Regions from separate parts of the Virgibacillus kekensis genome, predicted to be linked through region 2. Evidence: riboswitches for the same ligand, from Rfam matches in the RefSeq annotation. Region 2 holds a riboswitch; each other region holds the start of a gene.
What was found. A riboswitch is a leader RNA that binds a small molecule or an ion and turns the genes downstream of it on or off. The one in region 2 is predicted to bind S-adenosylmethionine.

Region 1 (4,983 bases), 240 kb from region 2:
CCTCCCGTACCCCGCATTTGTTTTCCAGCTAGATGATACTGGGGGTGTGAAGCTAGACCGGGATAATAAACGTTTTCAATACCTGGATGTGCGGATAAAAATTCAGCTACTTTTTGTGCATTATTACAATGCCTATCCATCCGCAACGCCATTGTCTTTAACCCTCTAATTATCAGAAACGCATCCCATGCATTTAAATTTTGTCCCAGATTGCCCATGAATTTTTTGCGCATGGTCTTTATTATGTTTTCATTACCAATAATAAACCCAGCCAGAACATCTCCATGGCCATTAATATACTTGGTTGCACTATGTACAACTACATCCGCACCAAGCTCGAGCGGATTTTGGAGATATGGACTCATAAAAGTGTTATCAACAATCAACGGGATGTTATGATTTCTGCACACATCGGCAATTTCTTTTATATCAAGAACGGTCAGCCTGGGATTTGACGGTGTTTCGATATAAACTGCTTTCGTATTTTGTTTTATAGCATCTACTACATTATGAACATTCGTACAATCGGTAAAACTAACTTCTATTCCAAACCTTGGAGCTAGCGAATCCAAGAAACTATACGTTCCGCCGTAAACATCTTTTGTCACGATTACATGATCACCATTCTGCAAAAATGTTAATAATGCAGTTGAAATAGCTGCCATTCCACTGGCTAAACCTAGACAGTCTTCGCCTCCTTCTAGTGAAGCAATTTTCTTTTCCAATATTTTGACCGTCGGGTTACCATATCGACCGTAACATGTCCCTTCTTTCTCCCCTGAAACCACCTTTGCTGCCGTATCGGTATCTGGAAAAGCATACGCTACGGCTGGAGTTATGCTTTGGGTGACCATCCCAGTTTGTGGGTCAGGTTGTAAATCTTCATGAATGATCCTAGTACCTATTTTCCAACTCATTTATATTTCCCCCTTTTAAATTATGTATAATTGTATACAATTTTAATGAAATTTAGAGTATGTGGTTAATCAGGTTGCTGAAATTCTTTAATTCTTTCAATTGCAGCATTCATACTATTAATAACATGTTGCTGTGCTGCTAATTCCGCTTTATTCTTTTCACCCATAGCTATATACTCCAGTATGAGGGCATGATCATCCACTTCTTTGTTAATTCTCTTGGTTTTATCAATCAGCCCTAGCCTACGATATCGATTAATATGGTTATTGAGTAAATTCAATATTTTTGTTGCGGCTTTATTTCCACTTATTTCATATAAATAGGAATGGAATTTCATACCGTAATCAACCTGATCATGGTGAAGCCCTTGTTCTGAGCATTCCTCTATCATATATGCGATGTGCTTTAAAAACGTTATATCCTTTCTAGTTATATGTTTAGCAGCGTCAATGGCAATAATTCCTTCCAACCTGCTGCGAACCATAAATATTTCCCTTGCTTCTTTGGCAGTAATAGGGGCTACTTTCATCCTTCCATTTGGTTTTCTTACCAATAATTCTTCGTGTTCCAACTGTTGTAAAGCTCCACGCAATGGTGTTCTGCTAACTTCATATTCCTTAGCTAAACTTTCTTCCACAACATTGTCATCCGGTTTCAAACGACCTGATATAATTTTTTGCTTAATTTGATCATAAACAAAATCTTTCGTTACCACTCTAATATTTCGATTACTATTCATTCTACGCACACCTTTTATGTATAATTGTATACAATTATTTTGAGTTAAGCCTTAATTTTTGTCAAGTGATTTTCAGAATAAACACAACTGTATCGATGATTCACTAAAAGAAATAGTACAGTTTTTTAATCAATATTAAAACCCCTCTCCATACAGAGAAGGGGTTAAGTCGTAAAGCAAAATAATTTAAATGGTTGCCGAGGTGCATAGGCTCTCCACCTTGCCTGCTCTTTATATCATCACTTCCATACATCTCCGGCGATTTTCACCACGTGACGTATTTTTTCCCATTGTTGTTCTTCGGTTAGATTATTTCCTTCTTCTGTAGAAGCAAAACCACATTGAGGGCTCAAACAAAGCTGCTCCAATGGTACGTACTTGGCAGCTTCCTCAATTCGGGCCTTTACAAGTTCCTCATCTTCTAAATCACTAAATTTCGATGTAATCAACCCTAATACCACATATAGATCAGATCGATTCACGCTCCGCAAAGGTTCGAACCCACCAGAGCGCTCGTCATCGAATTCAAGGAAAAGCCCATCAACATCCAGGCCGCCGAAGATTGTTTCAGAAAGTGCTTCATAGCTGCCACTGGTCATAAACGTTGACTTATAATTTCCACGGCAGATATGCATCGTTACGAGTAAATCGTTCGGTCGCTTGGCAATTGATTCGTTTATTGCCCGCGCACAAAGTGATGCAAGCTTTTCCGGATTATGTCCTTTCTCTTTCAACGCGGCTCTTCCTTCTTCGGAAAAAAAGCTCGCCCAGGACGTGTCGTCGATTTGCAAGTAACGGCATCCTTCATCGTAAAGTGCCTGAATAACTCCCTGATACGCAGCTATCAAGTCATTGAACAGTTCCTCATCACTGGTGTATAGCCCCTCCTCAAAATCCGCTCTGAAAAACAACATATTGGGACTTGGAATCGCAAATTTCGCTACCGCATCCCCGGCAATACTTTTTAGGAATTTAAAGTGATCTATCATGTAATGATCACTGAATCCAATTTTACTGGTTACCTTAATGCCATGTTTTTTCGTATCTACTCCAGTAAATTGCAGTCCCTGTTCAGGAGTATAACCCTCAACTCCATCGAAACCTTCGAGAAAATCAAAATGCCACCAGCTACGGCGAAATTCCCCGTCGGTTATTGCTTGGAGTCCTGCTTCCTTTTGTTTTTCAACTAGTTTCGTAATTTCTTCATTTTCAATTTCACGCAGTTGCTCGGCGGTGATTTTCCCATTTTCTTTTTGTGCTCGTGCCTCTTTTAAACGCTCAGGGCGAAGGAAGCTGCCTACGTGGTCTCCTTTAAAGGGTGCTCTAACTACATTCGTTTCTGCTGTTTTAGTCATCTAAATCCCTCTCTCGTTTTGATGGTACATTGCTTGAATCTTGTCCATAAGAAAAACCCCTTCTATATAAGAAGAGGTTTTGATTTTCACATTTAATCTGAAATCGCTCTTCTTATCTTCAAGCAAATGCTACTGGAATTAGCACAGTACTTTTTTACAAGTCTGTTGCTAAGGCTTCAACGGGCCAGTCCCTCCACCTTTCTTGATAAGATCAATAAGTATTAAATTGTTTGATTATATCAATACCTTACACGGAGTAGTGATTTTAATCAAGATTATTTTTAAAATATAGCTCGAAGGAAAAAGCGACGTATTTAAGACATCGCTTCTTTTTTATTTACGACTTCACCTTTTTGTTCCTCTATTTCTAATTTCCTAATTCGGAATGGGGCTGCGATTAATACAGCAATCAATACTAGACCGAGATATCCGATAAGCGGATAAAAATATGCAACAAGATCGGTGAACCCAATTAAACTTACCACAAACCCAACAATCATCGTAACTGTAAAAAATGCTTTAAACTTGCTTGTCCCTTCTTCAGTAAAACGAGCGGCAAACGAGAAGAACATACTTAATGCCGTATTGAAAATCATAGCAAAAATTATGATGGCCATAAATGTTCCTAGTACCGGTGAGATATTATTGACAATCGCCAGCATCGGCATTTCTGCCCCGCCAACTTGCTCAACCTTGGAGAAAATAGCCAAGTTACTTAATAATATTAGGACACCGATTCCCAGACCGCCAGCCAATCCACCTAATGCAGCAGTTTTATGATTTGTTTCTGCTCCACCCATTACCAATGCCATGGATGCACCTACTGCAATGTTAAACGATACGTAATTAATCCCTGAAATTAACCAGTTCGGTAATGTAGTAGGCAGTTCCCTTGCAACACTATCCAAGGTCGTAAGCGATCCGTCAGCTGTCATTAAACTGTAAACCGAAATGATCAATACAAATAAAATCAAGAAAGGTGTTATACCACCAATGATGGTAACTACTTTGTTGACTCTCAACATTCCTACCAAAAGAACGAGAACGGTCATTAAAATAGAGCCTGCAACAAATGGTAATCCAAATTGCTGGTTCAAGTTGGAACCTGCACCCGCAATCATCACGACGCCCACACCGAACAGAGTAAAAATAAGAATATAGTCAATGATCATTCCCAATGTCCTACCACTTATTTTATAAATTACTTCCTTATGGGAAGTCGTTTTCATTTTACTCCCTAACCATACGAGAGCCATGCCTGCATAGGCAAATAAAGCGGTTGAAATAATTGCTCCAACGATGCCCATTAAACCAAAACTAGTAAAATACTGGAGTACTTCCTGCCCAGAAGCAAACCCCGCACCTACGATTACGCCCATAAAAGCGCTTCCAATAATCATAGCTTTCTTCATGTTACTTTCCTCCATTCCTATTTGCCCATTACACTATAACATTCGAATGATGATTTTTGTTTGTGTATATACTAAAATATAAATACTACGATTTGTTTATTTACTCAAATAAATGTGGAGGAAATATAAATGACACAACATCAAGATACACTGAAAAATCGGTTAAATGAAGTATATGTGTCTCCCGACGAGCTGGCTGACCGTATTGCTGATATTTTCAAATGTCCAATTACAATAGAGGATTCCAATCATCATGTCGTCTCATACAGCAAACATAAAGAGAATATTGATGAAGCAAGAATTTCAACAATCATGAACCGAAAAGTTCCTGATAAGGTTATAAATGGGTTATGGAAAAATGGGATTATGCCTAAACTAATCGACAGTGACCATCCTGTCATCATACCGGAGATAAAAGAAATCGGGCTTGGGCGACGGGTTGCCATCTCTATCCGAAAATCGAATGAGATCCTTGGGTTTATCTGGGCTCATACTTCGGACCAGACCCTTTCCGACGAAGAAATAAAATTGTTTAAAGAAGCCTCCGCTTATGTCCGAA
Region 2 (4,983 bases):
ACGGGGCTCTTCTCTAACTTCATGTATGTGCTCCACATTTTCACTCATAACGGCCCCCCCTTATTCCGAGTATAGATACATTGCTCGTGGGCCATTCGATTCCCGGAACAACTCTTTAATCCCAAGTAAATCTGTCTGTCCCTTGAACATACTTTGTACAGTTCCACCCAGAAATTCGTTGATTCCCAGCCCATTCTTGTATTCAACGACTTTCGGGTTATCCCAATTAAAGTCTTCTGCCATCATGGCAATTGTGTCGTCCATTGTTCCAAGTGCATCGACGAGCCCATTGTTTTTTGCCTGTTCACCGGTATAAACTCTGCCGTCCCCAAGTTCGCGGACTTTAGCTTCATTTATACCCCTGCCTTCGACAATCACCTGAACGAAGTCTGCATACAAATCCTTGATCATTGTCTGCAGAATCTCCCGTTCTTCTTCGGTCATCTCACGTGCTGGTGACATAATATCTTTATACTCACCGCTTTTTATCGTGTTGAACTTCACACCGACTTTATCAGCCAGTTCCGAATAATTCAGACTCTGCATAATTACACCGATTGAGCCTGTAAGTGTTGCCGGATGTGCGACAATTTTATCAGCAGGGGCTGAAATATAATACCCGCCCGATGCAGCCGTATTACCCATCGATACATATACCGGCTTATCATGTTCTTTCTTGATTTCCACTATTTTATCGTGGATTTCATCACTTTCCACAACACCCCCACCTGGAGTGTTAACCCGTATGACAATTCCATCAATCGTTTGGTCCTCGCCTGCAGTCTCAAGCATCTCAAGGAACCTTTCATGGTTATATCCGCCGGTGTTCAGGATTGATGCTGTGTTTGTGTTCTGGATGACTCCATCTAGCTCCAGAACAACAATCTTATTGCCTGAACCCTGTTCCATAACTGTTTCCTCAAACTTCTTGGATGTATTCGGTAATTGAAACATTGCCTGGAAGTCAGCTGTAACAATGCTTGTTATCGCCTGAAATCCAATTGATACTACAAATAAAACTGCTGCGATACTAAGTGCAATCCAACGCTTTTTGTTCAATCCTGGTCCTCCATTTCCTTCTGCTTAAATATGTATTCTTTACTGACAGATACGCTTGTACATTATTATCGGAGAAACTGGCTTTCACCAGTTTATAGGTAAAAGCCTTGGTTCATCCAGACACGAAAAACTATTCTTCCGGTTCCCCGTCAGCTCCCTAAATTTCATCCTGATCAGCAAGAGCTTCCTTTAAGTTACTTAAATCCTCTTTTGTCAGAGTGACACCTTTCCCCATCTTTTCTTTGTCGGGTGCCCAGTCTCTGATGTCATATTTAGGATCCCGGCCATTCCAGCTGATCAGATTCAGTTCCTTGGTCCATCCTTTTGGCGATTCACTAAGTACAGCCATTGTTTTAATAATTTCAAATTTCAGCTCCGCCACATTCCGTTCCTCCTAGTACACTTCGTAATTGTTTCCGGTTTGCTTACCATTTACACTCTTCACAAATGCACGGGCAACACGGCTTGCCGGGACAGGTTCAAATCCTGCAAAAAAATCACCAAGCCGATCCCATGATTCCTGCACGATATTCGGGCTCACACTGTTGATACGAATCCCCCGCGGCATTTCGATCGAGGCTGCTTTAACAAAAGCTTTCACCCCACCATTAGCCATTGCAGCAGACGCACCCATCGGTATCGGATCATCCATCATTACCCCGGTAGTCAGCGTAAAACTGCCGTTGTCATTAACATGTTCCATGCCAAGCAGTACCAGATTAATCTGTCCTTTTAGTTTACTTTGAATTCCTTTTTCGTTAACTTCAGGTGTCAGCTCGGAAACAGCAGAAAAATTGGCTTTTCCCGAAGCATTGATGACTGCATCCACTTTGCCGATTTCTGCATACATTTCCCGTATGCTGTCAGGCGACGTAATATCCACTGACACATCAGCACCATTACGCCCTGCCTGGATAATTTCATTGTCACCTTCTAGTGCACTGACAATCTCTTTACCTATCGTTCCAGACGCGCCTACAACAAGTATTTTCATTTGACATCAACTCCTTCACATTTTAAAAACCTTCTCCGCTTTATCTGAAATAAAGCTTCCTGCTCTGCCTGGTCCGCTTAACTTTTGGCGGCACATAACCACGGTCATATACCCTACCCTTTGACATACGACACTTCTTTAAAAATATATCCATATCACCTGTATCGTATGTCTCAAATGCTTTTAATAATATTTTAGCCGCCACCCGCGCATCCTCAAGTGCGTGGTGGTGCTCAAAGGGAATCCCATGATGATTTGCAACGGTATTAAGTTTATGGTTCATCAGGTCCGGCCATACCTGCTTTGAAATATTAACCGTGCAAAGGTACTCCATTTCTGGATAGGAAATGTTGAAATAATCCAATGTATTCCGAATCACACTCATATCAAAACTTGCATTATGTGCGACAACTATTTTACGGGATAAGTAGTCTTTAAGTTTCGGCCAGATTTCCGGGAATGTTGGTGCATCCTCCACGTCTTCTTCACGAATACCGTGAATCCGTGTATTAAATGAGCTAAAATGCATCATGGGATTTATCAGGCTGTAAAATTCATCTATAATACCTGTCTGGTCAGCAACAACAACACCGACTGCACAGGGACTGTGACGCTTTTCGTTGGCTGTTTCAAAATCTATCGAAACAAAATACATGCCAGACCTCCTTCATAGCTTTATAGGATAATTTTAACACACCTGCTGAAGGCACCTTACAAAAAAGTTTCAAAATTGTATTGACTTTCATAATACGTCCGTGTATTGTATTCATTAACCAAAAAATTGAATAACTTTCTTATCCAGAGAGGTGGAGGGACTGGCCCTGCGAAACCTCAGCAACAGATTTTTTAATACTGTGCTAATTCCAGAAGCTTAACATTAAGCTTGAAGATAAGAAGAGCGACAATTACGGAACCTACTGCCCTCTTCTTTTTTCAGAAGAGGGCTTTTTATTTTTTATCAGGCTTATTGTCAGAGCTTCCATCTTCGGAATTACACAAAAAACTAATAGAAAGAGGGAATTTTCATGTCAGTTACATTAACCAAAGCACCATTCAGAGCCGATCATGTGGGGAGCCTGCTGCGACCTGACCGGTTGCACAAAGCACGCAAACAATTTAAAGATGGAAGCATCAGTGCCGCAGCTCTTCGGGAAGTTGAAAATGAAGAAATAAAGCGTGTTGTCGACAAACAAATTGAACTAGGCCTTAGAGTAGTTAGTGATGGAGAATTTCGTCGTACATGGTTCCACCTTGATTTTCTCGAGCATTTGAATGGAATAGATGGTTATATTCCAGACCACGGCTATAAATTCATCGGCACGGAGACAGAAAAGTATGACGTACGGAATACCGGCAAAGTTTCCTTTAATCCCAATCATCCTCATATACAGGATTTTGTGGACCTGAACAAAATCGTCGACGGCCGCGCAATCGCCAAACAGACTATTCCAAGTCCAAACCAGCTGTTTAACTCCGGCATTCATAACAGCGATGTTTATCCGGATATTGAAGACTATGCGAATGATATCATCAAAGCTTATCAGGATGCCATCCAGGCATTTTATGATGCAGGTGTTCGTTACCTTCAGCTCGATGATGTTTATATTGCGGGACTGTCAGCGCCTGAAATTCCATTCAACGAAGGAAAATATTCACGCGAACAACTTATTGACTTGGCGCTTCGCGTCGTAAACGGTTCACTTGAAAACAAACCAGAAGACCTGATCGTTACTACCCATTTATGCCGTGGGAATTATCAGTCTACATGGGCTTTCGAGGGCAGCTATGCAATTATTGCACCAACATTGCTCGCAAATGAAAATGTCGACGGATTTTTCCTTGAATACGATGATGAGCGTTCCGGAAGTTTTAAGCCACTTAAACATATTCCAAATGACGGACCACAAGTCGTACTTGGATTGGTTACTTCCAAGAATGGTGAACTAGAAGATAAGGAAGCAATTAAAACCCGGATCAGGGAAGCATCTCAGTTTGTCCCGCTGGAGCAATTATGTTTAAGTCCGCAGTGTGGTTTTGCATCCACCCATCACGGAAACAAATTGACCGAGGAGGAACAGTGGAATAAATTGAAATTCGTAGTTGACCTGGCAAATGAAGTCTGGGAGAAATAAGGATTAATAAAAGCCTGCAGCGAGGAGTTCTCACTGCAGGCTATTTTCAAACCATTTATTTACTATGCTGGCAGTTCTTCGCCGGGCTTTTTTCAGTATATTTAAAGAGGTACACTAAGAGACTGACAGAAAACAGTAACTCTACCATCATGGTAAGCAAACTAGGCGTAAGCTGCATATTTTCTCCCAACATTAATATTGGCTCATTCGAATTAAAATTGAATAAAAGATGACCAAAACAATACATGCCTGTAATCCAGACAATAGTAGTTAACATATTTTTCATCGGTCTTCTCCCTCACTTTCGTTACGTTGATTTAATCCTACATCATATTAACAAATTTCCACAGGAATTGGGAGCCTTTTATTGTATTTTTTTATAAAAATTTTTGCGGGAAATTTTACACCTAATCAGATTTAGTTAAACCATTGGTGTGACGGGCTATATCGTCCACTGATAATTCACCTGAAAGGATAGTATATGCCCTGTTTCCAAATCCACATGCACTATTTTACTTTAGGACATTTCGTCTGCCGATAACACCTTCGTTTTCGTTTTTTTCTGATTAGAACAAGACTTAGTCTGCCCAGTCAGCAGCGTCCAGTGACCAATACAGCATATCTCCATCAAAACAAGTTCGTTGCATTCCTGTTTTCTCAAGGACTCGAATAGAAGCAAAGTTATCATTCAAGCATTCTGCTGTAATCTGTTTCACCGCCCCCGTTTCAAAAGCCCAGTAGATTATTCCTGCAACCGCCTCAGTGGCATAACCTTTGCCCTGATGCATTGGTGAAACA
Region 3 (4,983 bases), on a different contig from region 2:
TGTAGGACATATCAAGCAAATATTGAAATATACGGGCACCGGCAACAAATTGTGCTGCAATATAGAAGATATTAAACAGCAGAATCAAACCTGTTCCTACCCGCAAAATATCACTATTGTAAAAGTCACCCAGCCAGTCTGGTAAAGAAAGTGATTTTTGCCCTGTATTTAGTTTTCGTACTCGCTTGGCTACCATTAGCACACCAATTGGTCCACCGCCAATGATTGCTAAAAATAACCATAGATTCGAGAGCCCCCAGGCATGGGACCACCCAGGATATCCAAGAAATGTGGCTGCACTTAAGTAGGTTGCTGCAAAGGACAGACCGAGTACATAAGGCCCCAGGTTTGCCCCGCCTATAGCGAAGTCGCTGACATTTTTTGTTTTTCTGGCACTCATGAATCCTAAGACAAACATGACAACCAAAAATACAATAAATCCTATCCACGTATATAATGTTACAGTACTCATCTCTGTCCCCTTTCCATTTAGTTTGTGGCTATTTCATTAACCACGCGATTGATATGAGCTTCGACATTTGCTGCTGATCGACTGTGCTAAAAACTCACCGGTAATCTCAGGTGCAACTGAGATTACCTATTGTGATGGAACTTCATTCCGTTATGGGCCATATTTTAGCTGTTTAAGCTCTTCATTTGGAACATCATTCCTCTATTGGCTTATTTCATCGTCAATTTCAGTGGATATTGTTCATATAGCGGAACCACGATCCACTTGGCCTCTTTTTGGACACCTTTACACCCCATTAACGGAATGAGGTTCCACTTAGTTGGACTGCCGGGACCTTATTCCGCGATTTCCTAATCCCTTGCGTTAGAATAATCCGATACGCAGTCCTAAAACAACAATCAGGTGCTAACAGTTCCAAGCTTTTTCGCGGGATGATTATCCGGCAATCTGACGTTCCCTTTTCCAAACATGTTCTCCCTTAATGTCCTACCCTCATATTCTTTTCGATAGATTCCTCGCTTCTGGAGTTCAGGGACAACGTAATCCACAAATTCACGGAATGTACCTGGCGAATGTGTCTGCGCGATATTGAAACCATCGACATCGCCTTCTCTCGCCCATTCCTCGATTTTATCTGCGATTTGTTCCGGGGTACCGATAAACTTCACGGTTCCATTACCAAGGCCATGATTTTTAACCGCTTCACGCAATGTCCATTTTTTATTGGGGTCCTTTGCATACATATCCAGGTTTCCTTGGACAGCATCAGTTTCCATGTCCTCGATATACTGATCCGGATCATATCGGGAGAAGTCTATGCCAGTATGGCCAGATAAAAGTGCGGCTGTACCTTCATAGCTGACCTGACTGGTTAAATCTTGATATTTTGCGTATGCTTCTTCCTCCGTTGATCCGATAATCGGTAGTATCATAGGAAAGATAAGTACATCTTCCGGGTTTCTACCCTGTAGTCTAGTACGTTCACGAATATCGGCTGTATATTGCTTCAGTGCATCCAGTGAATGATTTTTTGTGAAAACAGCTTCAGCATGCTTGGCCGCAAAATCTCTTCCTTTTGGAGATGCCCCTGCCTGGAACAAAACTGGTGTCCGCTGAGGAGAAGGCTCCACAAGATGCGGTCCCGGTACGTTAAAGAATTCCCCTTCATGGTTAATCAAATGAACTTTTTCCGGGTCAGCGAATGTATCGTTTTCTTTGTCATAAACCACAGCCTCATCATCCCAGCTGTTCTCCCACAACTTATAAACTACTTCAAGAAATTCATCCGCGCGATCATATCTAAGTTCTTTTGGCATACGGCCGGAAAGTCCCAGGTTCACTGCTTCGCTCTCCAGGTATGATGTCACCACATTCCAGGCGACCCTTCCGCCAGTTAAATGATCTAGCGTCGACAACTGCCGTGCTAAAGCATAGGGCTGGGCATATGTAGCAGAAATGGTTGGTGCAAACCCAAGGCTTTCCGTGGCAGCAGCCATCGCGGATATCGGTATCAGCGGGTCATGGGCTGGTAGCTGCACAGCCCCTTTTGCTGCGGCACGGTGACTGTTTTCATAAACGCTATACGTGCCAAGCACATCAGCGATAAAAAGCGCATCAAACTTACCACGTTCCAGCGTTTGAGCAGCGTCAATCCAATAGGAAAGACTATTATGGTTAACCCCTTCATCTTTCTCATGCTTCCATAAACCAGTTGAATGCGGTGATGGTGAATTCTGGATAAATCCGTTTAAATGAATCTGTTTAGCCATACAGCAGGTCTCCTTTTTTTAGGTGTTTTTTTTACAAGAATGCTATCTTAGTCATCGTAAGCGTTTAATGCGTTGACACTGTGCGCGATAGCCGATCCTGCTTTTAGAGCTACTGCGACAAAGATAGCTTCAGAGATTTCCTCCAGGCTTGCTCCTTCTTTCTTGGCATTCTTGGTATGCAGGTCAATGCAATAGGGACACCCTGTTGTATGTGCAGACGCCACAGCAATTAATTCCTTTTCTTTTACCGTAAGCTTCCCGGCTTTAACTGCCTTCTTGTCAAAATCCAGAAAAGCTGTGAAAGCATCACCATTCAGTCCAGAAAACTCCTTAATCCGGTTGAAGTAGGAAGCTTTATAGAGCTCGTCATCACCTTCCCCGTCAAATGCGTTCAGGGCATTTACTCCGTGAGCGAACGATGAGCCTGCTTTCAATGCGGTCGCTACAAAGATTGCTTCTGACACTTCTTCTTTCGAGGCATCGTTCTTTTTCACATTTCCTACGTGCAATTCGATGCAATAGGGGCACCCAGTGATATGGGCGACCGCAACGGCGATTAATTCCTTGAGTTTAACGGATAGCTTCCCATCGGCTAATGCCTGATCATTAAAGTTGAAAAAAGCTTGGAATGTCTCCGGCGCATAATTCTTCAATTCTGTGATTCTGCTAAAATAAGATTTTTTGTACAGACTATCGTTTTTTGTAACTGTCATTTTCATCTCTCCCTAAATAAATTTAAATACGTACTAAACTTATTACTTTACTTGGTTTAAAACATTACGCTTTCCTGTATTCCAACCTCCCCCCTTAAAAACTAAAAAACCTCTCCCGATGAGGAAGAGGTCAATTTAAAAAAAGCTCCATCTCATCTTTCAAGCGCAATGCTTGCTGGAATTAGCACCTTGTTATAATGACAGGTTGCTGCGGGATCACAGGACCAGTTTCCTCCCCCGACTCTGGATAAGAGTACTATTCAATTTTTATAATTGTACATAATAGTATCGAACACAGAAAAAGCTGTCAAGTAAGAAAAGTGATTTTTTTTCAAACCAGGTAAAAAGGTGGATACAAACGTGTGAATGATTCCTTGCTCGTAATAGTAAACAACTTTGCATACGGAAAAAAGAACCAGCTGTTACTAACCACCTTAATCCTTTCTTCTATTTCGCCAAAATTTCCCTTGTCTTTTCCAGGATCTCTTCATCCTTAAGCCTAAATTTAAATTCCACTCTACGTGAAGCAGCTGCGCTGTATTCACCGGACTCATTGTTGCGAAAGTCGGTGAAAGACTTGCTGTTAACCGTTAGTTTCTCCTGCAGGTGCTTTTGAATATTTTTATACGGAAAATCATCGCTTAAAATATATTCTGCGACGCTGTACGCCCGCTCCTGTGCAAGCTGTAAGTTATATAAATAGCTTCCATCACGGTCGGTGTGGCCTTCGATAATGATTTCAGCTACGTAGTCTTCAAATCCGTTCTGCAGCAAAATGTCCAAATACTTAGGGACAAATTCATTCAAAAACTGATAGGACTCCGGCTTCAGTTCAGATTTATCATAAGCAAACAGTATTTCTGTATTAAAGATGATAGCACCAGTTTTTTCATCCACTTCAATGCCCAGGGATGAATCACTGAACTCCGCCTGCAGCTCATTTACAAGCTTTGCCCTTACACCCATGATTTGATCAATGGTCTTTTTCATTTCTTCAATTTGCAGCGACTTGATAATCATCATCGCAATGAAAATTAGAATAAAACATAACAAAATAATGGTCAGCAGATCGGTAAACGATGGCCAGAAATGTCCTTCGTCCTGTTCCCTTTTGAAAAGCCGCTGGTATTTAGTAGTCATTCTGTCTCAGCCTTACATTATTATTTTCCACCGGGCGGCCAAACTTACCTAATTGCCGGTTCAGCCCTTGTATTTCCCTGTTAAGTTCCTGAAGTGTCTGCTGAATAAAGCGAGAATTATTTTGCTGAAACTCATTGGATAGCCGTCGAATTTCCTGGAATTCGTTCTTGAGTCCTTGATTTGTCCGCTCCACTGATTCGCTGATATTCCTGCCTACGTTATCAAGCTTCCCTCCAAGTGCGCCTTCCAGACCCGCTACATAACTGGAAAGCGTGTTCTTTAAAACCTCAACACTTGCTTCCATCTGATTTTCGCGTTGGTTGAATGTGCTGTTCATCTGAGAAATGGTCTTGTTTATTTCATTGATCAGCTGGTTATTTTGCATTCCGATTCTTTCATACGTGTTGGTCGCCTCATGAATCTTCCGTTCAAATGCCTGTGAATCGTCAGCATGTGTCTTCAAATGATTATTGAAGGTGCGGTTAAAATCCTTCAACTCGTCGAAACGGTCAGACAGCAAATATTTATAGTCGCTTTGCGTCTGATTGATTACTTCGAGCGCCTGTGGCAACTGTCCGATTGGGTCGCCGATCCGGTCAAAGTCCTTGGATAATTCTCCTATGTGCGTAATGATGCCGGTCAGTTTCGTGCTTACATCATTACCAAATATCTGTTTGAATTCCTTGTTGTGTGACTCCATTGTTTTAGCAAGGTCCCCACTTACCTGTGTAAGGCTTTCAAATTTGGTGTGGATGGCTTGCTGCTCTTCCATGATGGAGGATATAAAGTTTTTCAGCTCGGTGACAGAATCCTCGAAATTATTGAGAGTATCCATCTGTACAGACGATACTTCTTTTACTCGCTCAAAGGTATTTTCAAATGCATTAGC
Region 4 (4,983 bases), on a different contig from region 2:
TGTCCCATAATTGCTGAAGCAAGTGTAGATTTACCAGTACCATTCGGACCCATTACCGCGTGGAACTCGCCACCCTTTATCGTAAGGTTTACACCTTTTAATATCTCGTTGCCTTCAATTGAAACATGAAGATTTTTGATTTCTAGCGTTGATCCTGCCATATCGATACCTCCAATTACTTTTATTATGCTTATTTTTCAAATGGATATTACATCCATTCTCAATCTATTCTCATTACAATCTTAAAGCATTTCGAATTTAATATCAACTCTTTCCCATTGAGCTACACGGTGGTTTGACTATTGGCTGAAATTATTGTGGGATAACGTGTTCTTTCAATATTATACACTATCTACAGTATGCGCTACAGGGTTGGATTTACTGGTAATTCTTCCTGGCAGAAAGTGGAGTTTAAATAGCAATTCACCGCTCTGATATGTTAGAAAAACTCTACATTCGTCTCGTCTATAACGAGTGTCGAAGTTTTTCTTATACTATCTTCCGTAGAAACTTATAAATTCTGATAGTACAAAAAAACACTGATACCCAACCTGGAGTATCAGTGCTCTATTTTTATACTGATTATTTATGAATTTGACTATCGATTTCAGCAACCATGTGTTTACACTGTTCATATTCTTTCTGTCGTCTTTTCTCGACTGCAATACGCTTTTCCAATTTTCTTTCGTATTCAGCATACGGCATCTTATTGGACTGCTGCATTGCCTTCTCCATCTCTGGAGTGTAATTCATCGTTATCCCACTATTAATAGTGAACCATCCTTTCGATTTGATTACGATAATAAGGTTATCACAAATACGGTTCCCTTCACAAAGTGCATTTAAACGTATAAAAACGTCAGGGATTAGGTTTGAAAGAATGGTGAAAACATAACCACTTCATCTTAAAACATACCGCAAATACCTTCCATTTGCTGTACATTCCTTAAAATTCGCCATTTTAGTTGCTAGAAGAACCGTCCACTGGGACAACTGCTCCGTCAAATTTTTCGATAATAAAATTCTGTATTTCTTCGGAATGAAGAACATCCACCAGTGTATTTAGTGCTTTATTATCTTTGTTTTCTTTTTTCACTGCAATTACGTTAACATAAGGTGACTCCTCGCCTTCAAGGATTAATGCATCCTCAAGCGGGTTCAAATCAGCACCGATTGCATAGTTGGTATTGATTGCAACAAGTGTGTCTTCCTCGGTTTCGTAAAGTTCCGGTAGTAATGCTGCATCGTAATCATACGAAAACTTAAGGTTTTTAGGGTTTTCTACGACATCATCAACTGTAGCTTCAACTTTTTCGATGCCTTCCTTAAGTTTGATTAAACCTTCCGCCTCTAGTAAGGAAAGAATACGACCATGGTCGGCTATGCTACGGCTCATCAGTACTTCGGTGCCTTCAGGAATCTCTTCTACACTTTTTATTGATTTGGAGTAAATACCAATTGGCTCAATATGAATTCCACCGATATGGGTGAAATCATAACCAACTTCCTCTATCTGCTTATTGAGGTATGGAATGTGCTGAAAATAGTTCGCATCAAGATTGCCGTTTGATAGGTCTTCGTTTGGTAAAACATAGTCCTGATATTCTTCGATCTTAAGAGTGATCCCTTTTTCCTCAAGAATTGGTTTTGCCTCTTCAAGGATTTCCGCATGCGGTGTACTTGATGCTCCAACTTTAATAACATTATCGTCCGAGTTTGTTTCTTCTCCACCACAGGCTGCCAGTATAAGTACAGTTAGTATTGAAGCAAATGCTAATATTTTTTTCATTTTCCTATCTCCTTTTTATCTTTTGTCTAATTTATTTGAAATAAAGTCTCCAATGAATTGGAAAATAAATACGATAATTATGATGAGTACGGTACAGACAAACACAACATCAAACTCCCGACGCTGAAACCCGAAGAAATATGCATAATTTCCAAGGCCACCGGCACCGATTACACCTGCCATTGCTGTATAGCCGATAAGGGCGATTGCTGTAACAGTCAGCCCTGATATTAATGCAGGCATCGATTCAGGAAGTAATACCCGGAAAATAATCGTGTGCGTTTTTGCCCCCATTGACTTGGCGGCTTCTACCACACCTTTGTCAACTTCCTTTAAGGCGATTTCTACAAGACGACCGTAAAATGGCGCCGCGCCGATTATCAGAGCGGGTAATGCAGCATTAGGACCACGGATCGTTCCAATAAGAAAGTCGGTGAACGGAAATAACAATAAGATTAAAATAATGAAAGGTATTGCCCTAAATACGTTTACGATTGCAGCTACAATCAGGTTAAGGAACTTATTCTGCCAGATGCCACCTTTCATTGTTAAATAGAGAAGCAGTCCAAGCAGAATTCCAAGAATAAACGTTCCTGCCAGTGCAATTATCGTCATATAAAATGTTTCATATGTCGCCGTATACAAGTCCTGCATGTCCAGGTTGGGAAACAAATTATTCAGCATCATGGATCACCTCCACTTCCACTGAAGTTTCCTCTGTAATAAAACCGACTGCCTGACTAATCTCTTGCGATTCTCCAATCACTTGTACAAACAAGGTTCCGTACGCACCACGTTGAGTATTGGTAATTTTACCCTGCAGGATATTTACTTCGATATTAAATTTCTTGGAAACCTGGCTGATTAATGCCTGGTTTGTGGTCTCCCCGATAAAGTGAAGTCGAAGAAGTTTACCGTGTTCATATGTTCCGATTAGATGGTCAATTCCTTCGTCTTCATCATTCACACCCATAACCTGCTCAACAAATTTCCTGGTTACAGGCTGTTTTGGACGTAAAAAGACGTCGAGAACATCTCCCTGTTCCACGATCTTCCCATCCTCCATAACTGCAACTTGATTGCAGATTTTACGAATGACGTGCATCTCATGAGTGATTAGGATAACAGTCAAACCCAGCTTCTCATTGATATCCACCAATAGGTCGAGTATGGAATTGGTTGTTTCCGGATCCAGTGCTGATGTTGCTTCATCACAGAGCAGTACTTTAGGTTTATTGGCAAGTGCCCTTGCAATCCCAACTCTTTGCTTCTGGCCACCACTTAGTTGGGAAGGATATGCATGCTCTCTTCCTGCCAGGCCAACCAGTTCAATCAGTTCCTGCACTCTTTTCTGCCGCTCGCTCTTAGGGACCCCAGCAATTTCCAGCGGAAAGGCGATATTATCTGCTACTGTTCTGGACCAGAGCAAGTTAAAGTGCTGAAAAATCATCCCGATTTCCTGCCTTGCTGCCCGAAGCTGTTTTGTGTTAAGTGCAGTAATTTCCTGATTGTCAATTGTAATATTTCCTCCGGTTGGTTCTTCCAGCCGGTTCAGCAGCCTTACGAACGTACTTTTGCCCGCCCCGCTGTATCCGATAACACCAAAAATTTCGCCTTCTTTTATATCAAGGGTCAAATTATCAACTGCTGTAATATTACGATCTTTGGCTGTAAATACTTTGTTTAAACCCTTAATTGTAATCACGGTAATCCTCCTCTGCCTTATCTGCTATTATGTCCTAATGAAATAGAAAAACGCCTTTCTGCAAGAGAACAGAAAGACGTAAACATATGTGGTCTTCAAGTTCCCTTATCTGTCAAAGCCATTGCTTTGCAGGAATTGGCACCTTTCAGATATATAATTCATCTGAGGTTGCCGCGGTTTCACAGGGCCAGCCCCTCCACCGCTCAAGATAAGAGATAATACATATTTAATTTAAAATCGATAATCATGATGATAGCATTGCTTTGTTAACCTGTCAATAAAAAATGTTATTTTCCTGCAAATAAGCTTGGCTCGTATTTCATGAGGTAACTGTATATATTGGCAGTGGATTTGAATGCATACACTTTTTCCCTGATCCGATTACCATCTTTAATCAGCAAACAAGGAACACTCTCAATCTGATGCTCCTGCATAAATTCAGGGTGTAGTGAGGCATTCATTTCGAAAAAAATAGTATCCTGATGGACCTTTTCTATTTTTTCAAGCATTCCCCTGGCAACTGCGCAGGTCCCACAAAATGGTGTATAAATATATAGCAAGTAATGGTCTTTTTTCAAAATTTCGTCCGTAACCTTTTCCAACAAAATCACCCTTAATAACTTGGTTCGGCATTAAATATAAAACTTAGTATTTGATATAGAATTTCCAAAAAGAGTCTCTGCTTTCTAAAAGGTCCTTATATATGAAATACAAGTCCTAATGGCGAATGCCATAGTCGCACATATGCAGGCAGTATAACTTAACTAACTACCTGCTAAAGTAAAAAAAGTGGATTGACTTCAATTCGCTTTCCGATTAATGCGGTGGCAAGGACATTTTCCGGTGTAGTGGCCACCTCCCGATATTCACTGCTTACATGAATATGCTCAGCATGCGGAAGCTCCTTCGCAAGCTGTTTACGTAACTTTAATCCGGAGTTATCTTCATCAACCAGTATATAAACATCACGATTATCCAAATCATATGTCTCTAAAAGTTCGTCAAGACGTTCAACGCCAAGCGTACCATTGGTGCAGATAATTTCAACTTGATCGTTTATTACCCGTTTGATTTGTTTTTTATCTGTAAGACCTTCCACGATAATCACTTTTTCCGGGTCATGCGTCATCATAACATGCACTCCTTAAACAAGGTCAAATTACCGAACTGACATTACCATTAATTCCCTTGATTCACACATACGTATCGTTTGGGGAAACATTCTTTTCTTTATTTTATGTAAAAACACAAGGTTTAGGCACACATAAGAAATTTGCCCAATATCTAGCTTGAGAACAAGGAGTGAATACTGGCGGTAAAATAAAAGATTGACTATGAACCATAGCTGTTCAATAGCCAATCTCTGTATTAAATCTGATATAATTAGTCTTCTTCTGTTACTTCCTGATATTGCTCAGCAGATAACAGGTTTTCGAATTCTGAGTCGTCAGATGGTTCGACAACAACCATCCATGCCTTTTCGTATGGA

Region 1: another riboswitch for S-adenosylmethionine. It lies ahead of ACFO3D_RS14060 (5-methyltetrahydropteroyltriglutamate--homocysteine S-methyltransferase); the one in region 2 lies ahead of ACFO3D_RS12745 (5-methyltetrahydropteroyltriglutamate--homocysteine S-methyltransferase).
Region 3: another riboswitch for S-adenosylmethionine. It lies ahead of ACFO3D_RS18845 (carboxymuconolactone decarboxylase family protein); the one in region 2 lies ahead of ACFO3D_RS12745 (5-methyltetrahydropteroyltriglutamate--homocysteine S-methyltransferase).
Region 4: another riboswitch for S-adenosylmethionine. It lies ahead of ACFO3D_RS10705 (methionine ABC transporter ATP-binding protein); the one in region 2 lies ahead of ACFO3D_RS12745 (5-methyltetrahydropteroyltriglutamate--homocysteine S-methyltransferase).

The regions. Positions count from the first base shown of each region.
Region 1 is NZ_JBHSFU010000007.1:324,966-329,948, reverse strand. Features, by position in the region: gene ACFO3D_RS14070 (trans-sulfuration enzyme family protein) at 1-917, opposite strand, end outside; gene ACFO3D_RS14065 (GntR family transcriptional regulator) at 983-1,657, opposite strand; gene ACFO3D_RS14060 (5-methyltetrahydropteroyltriglutamate--homocysteine S-methyltransferase) at 1,897-3,012, opposite strand; SAM riboswitch class I at 3,122-3,224, opposite strand; gene ACFO3D_RS14055 (YkvI family membrane protein) at 3,327-4,424, opposite strand; gene ACFO3D_RS14050 (PucR family transcriptional regulator) at 4,554-4,983, shown strand, end outside.
Region 2 is NZ_JBHSFU010000007.1:80,774-85,756, reverse strand. Features, by position in the region: gene ACFO3D_RS12770 (RDD family protein) at 1-48, opposite strand, end outside; gene sppA (signal peptide peptidase SppA) at 61-1,059, opposite strand; gene ACFO3D_RS12760 (YdbC family protein) at 1,217-1,441, opposite strand; gene ACFO3D_RS12755 (short chain dehydrogenase) at 1,454-2,053, opposite strand; gene ACFO3D_RS12750 (3'-5' exonuclease) at 2,094-2,708, opposite strand; SAM riboswitch class I at 2,845-2,949, shown strand; gene ACFO3D_RS12745 (5-methyltetrahydropteroyltriglutamate--homocysteine S-methyltransferase) at 3,079-4,185, shown strand; gene ACFO3D_RS12740 (GNAT family N-acetyltransferase) at 4,764-4,983, opposite strand, start outside.
Region 3 is NZ_JBHSFU010000015.1:205,279-210,261, reverse strand. Features, by position in the region: gene ACFO3D_RS18855 (sodium:solute symporter family protein) at 1-472, opposite strand, end outside; gene ACFO3D_RS18850 (LLM class flavin-dependent oxidoreductase) at 871-2,241, opposite strand; gene ACFO3D_RS18845 (carboxymuconolactone decarboxylase family protein) at 2,289-2,954, opposite strand; SAM riboswitch class I at 3,104-3,208, opposite strand; gene ACFO3D_RS18840 (OmpA family protein) at 3,402-4,094, opposite strand; gene ACFO3D_RS18835 (MotA/TolQ/ExbB proton channel family protein) at 4,084-4,983, opposite strand, start outside.
Region 4 is NZ_JBHSFU010000005.1:87,293-92,275, forward strand. Features, by position in the region: gene sufC (Fe-S cluster assembly ATPase SufC) at 1-161, opposite strand, end outside; gene ACFO3D_RS10690 (YuzK family famiily protein) at 583-753, opposite strand; gene ACFO3D_RS10695 (MetQ/NlpA family ABC transporter substrate-binding protein) at 962-1,789, opposite strand; gene ACFO3D_RS10700 (methionine ABC transporter permease) at 1,805-2,473, opposite strand; gene ACFO3D_RS10705 (methionine ABC transporter ATP-binding protein) at 2,463-3,494, opposite strand; SAM riboswitch class I at 3,597-3,709, opposite strand; gene ACFO3D_RS10710 (thioredoxin family protein) at 3,782-4,096, opposite strand; gene ACFO3D_RS10715 (toprim domain-containing protein) at 4,270-4,623, opposite strand; gene gcvH (glycine cleavage system protein GcvH) at 4,878-4,983, opposite strand, start outside.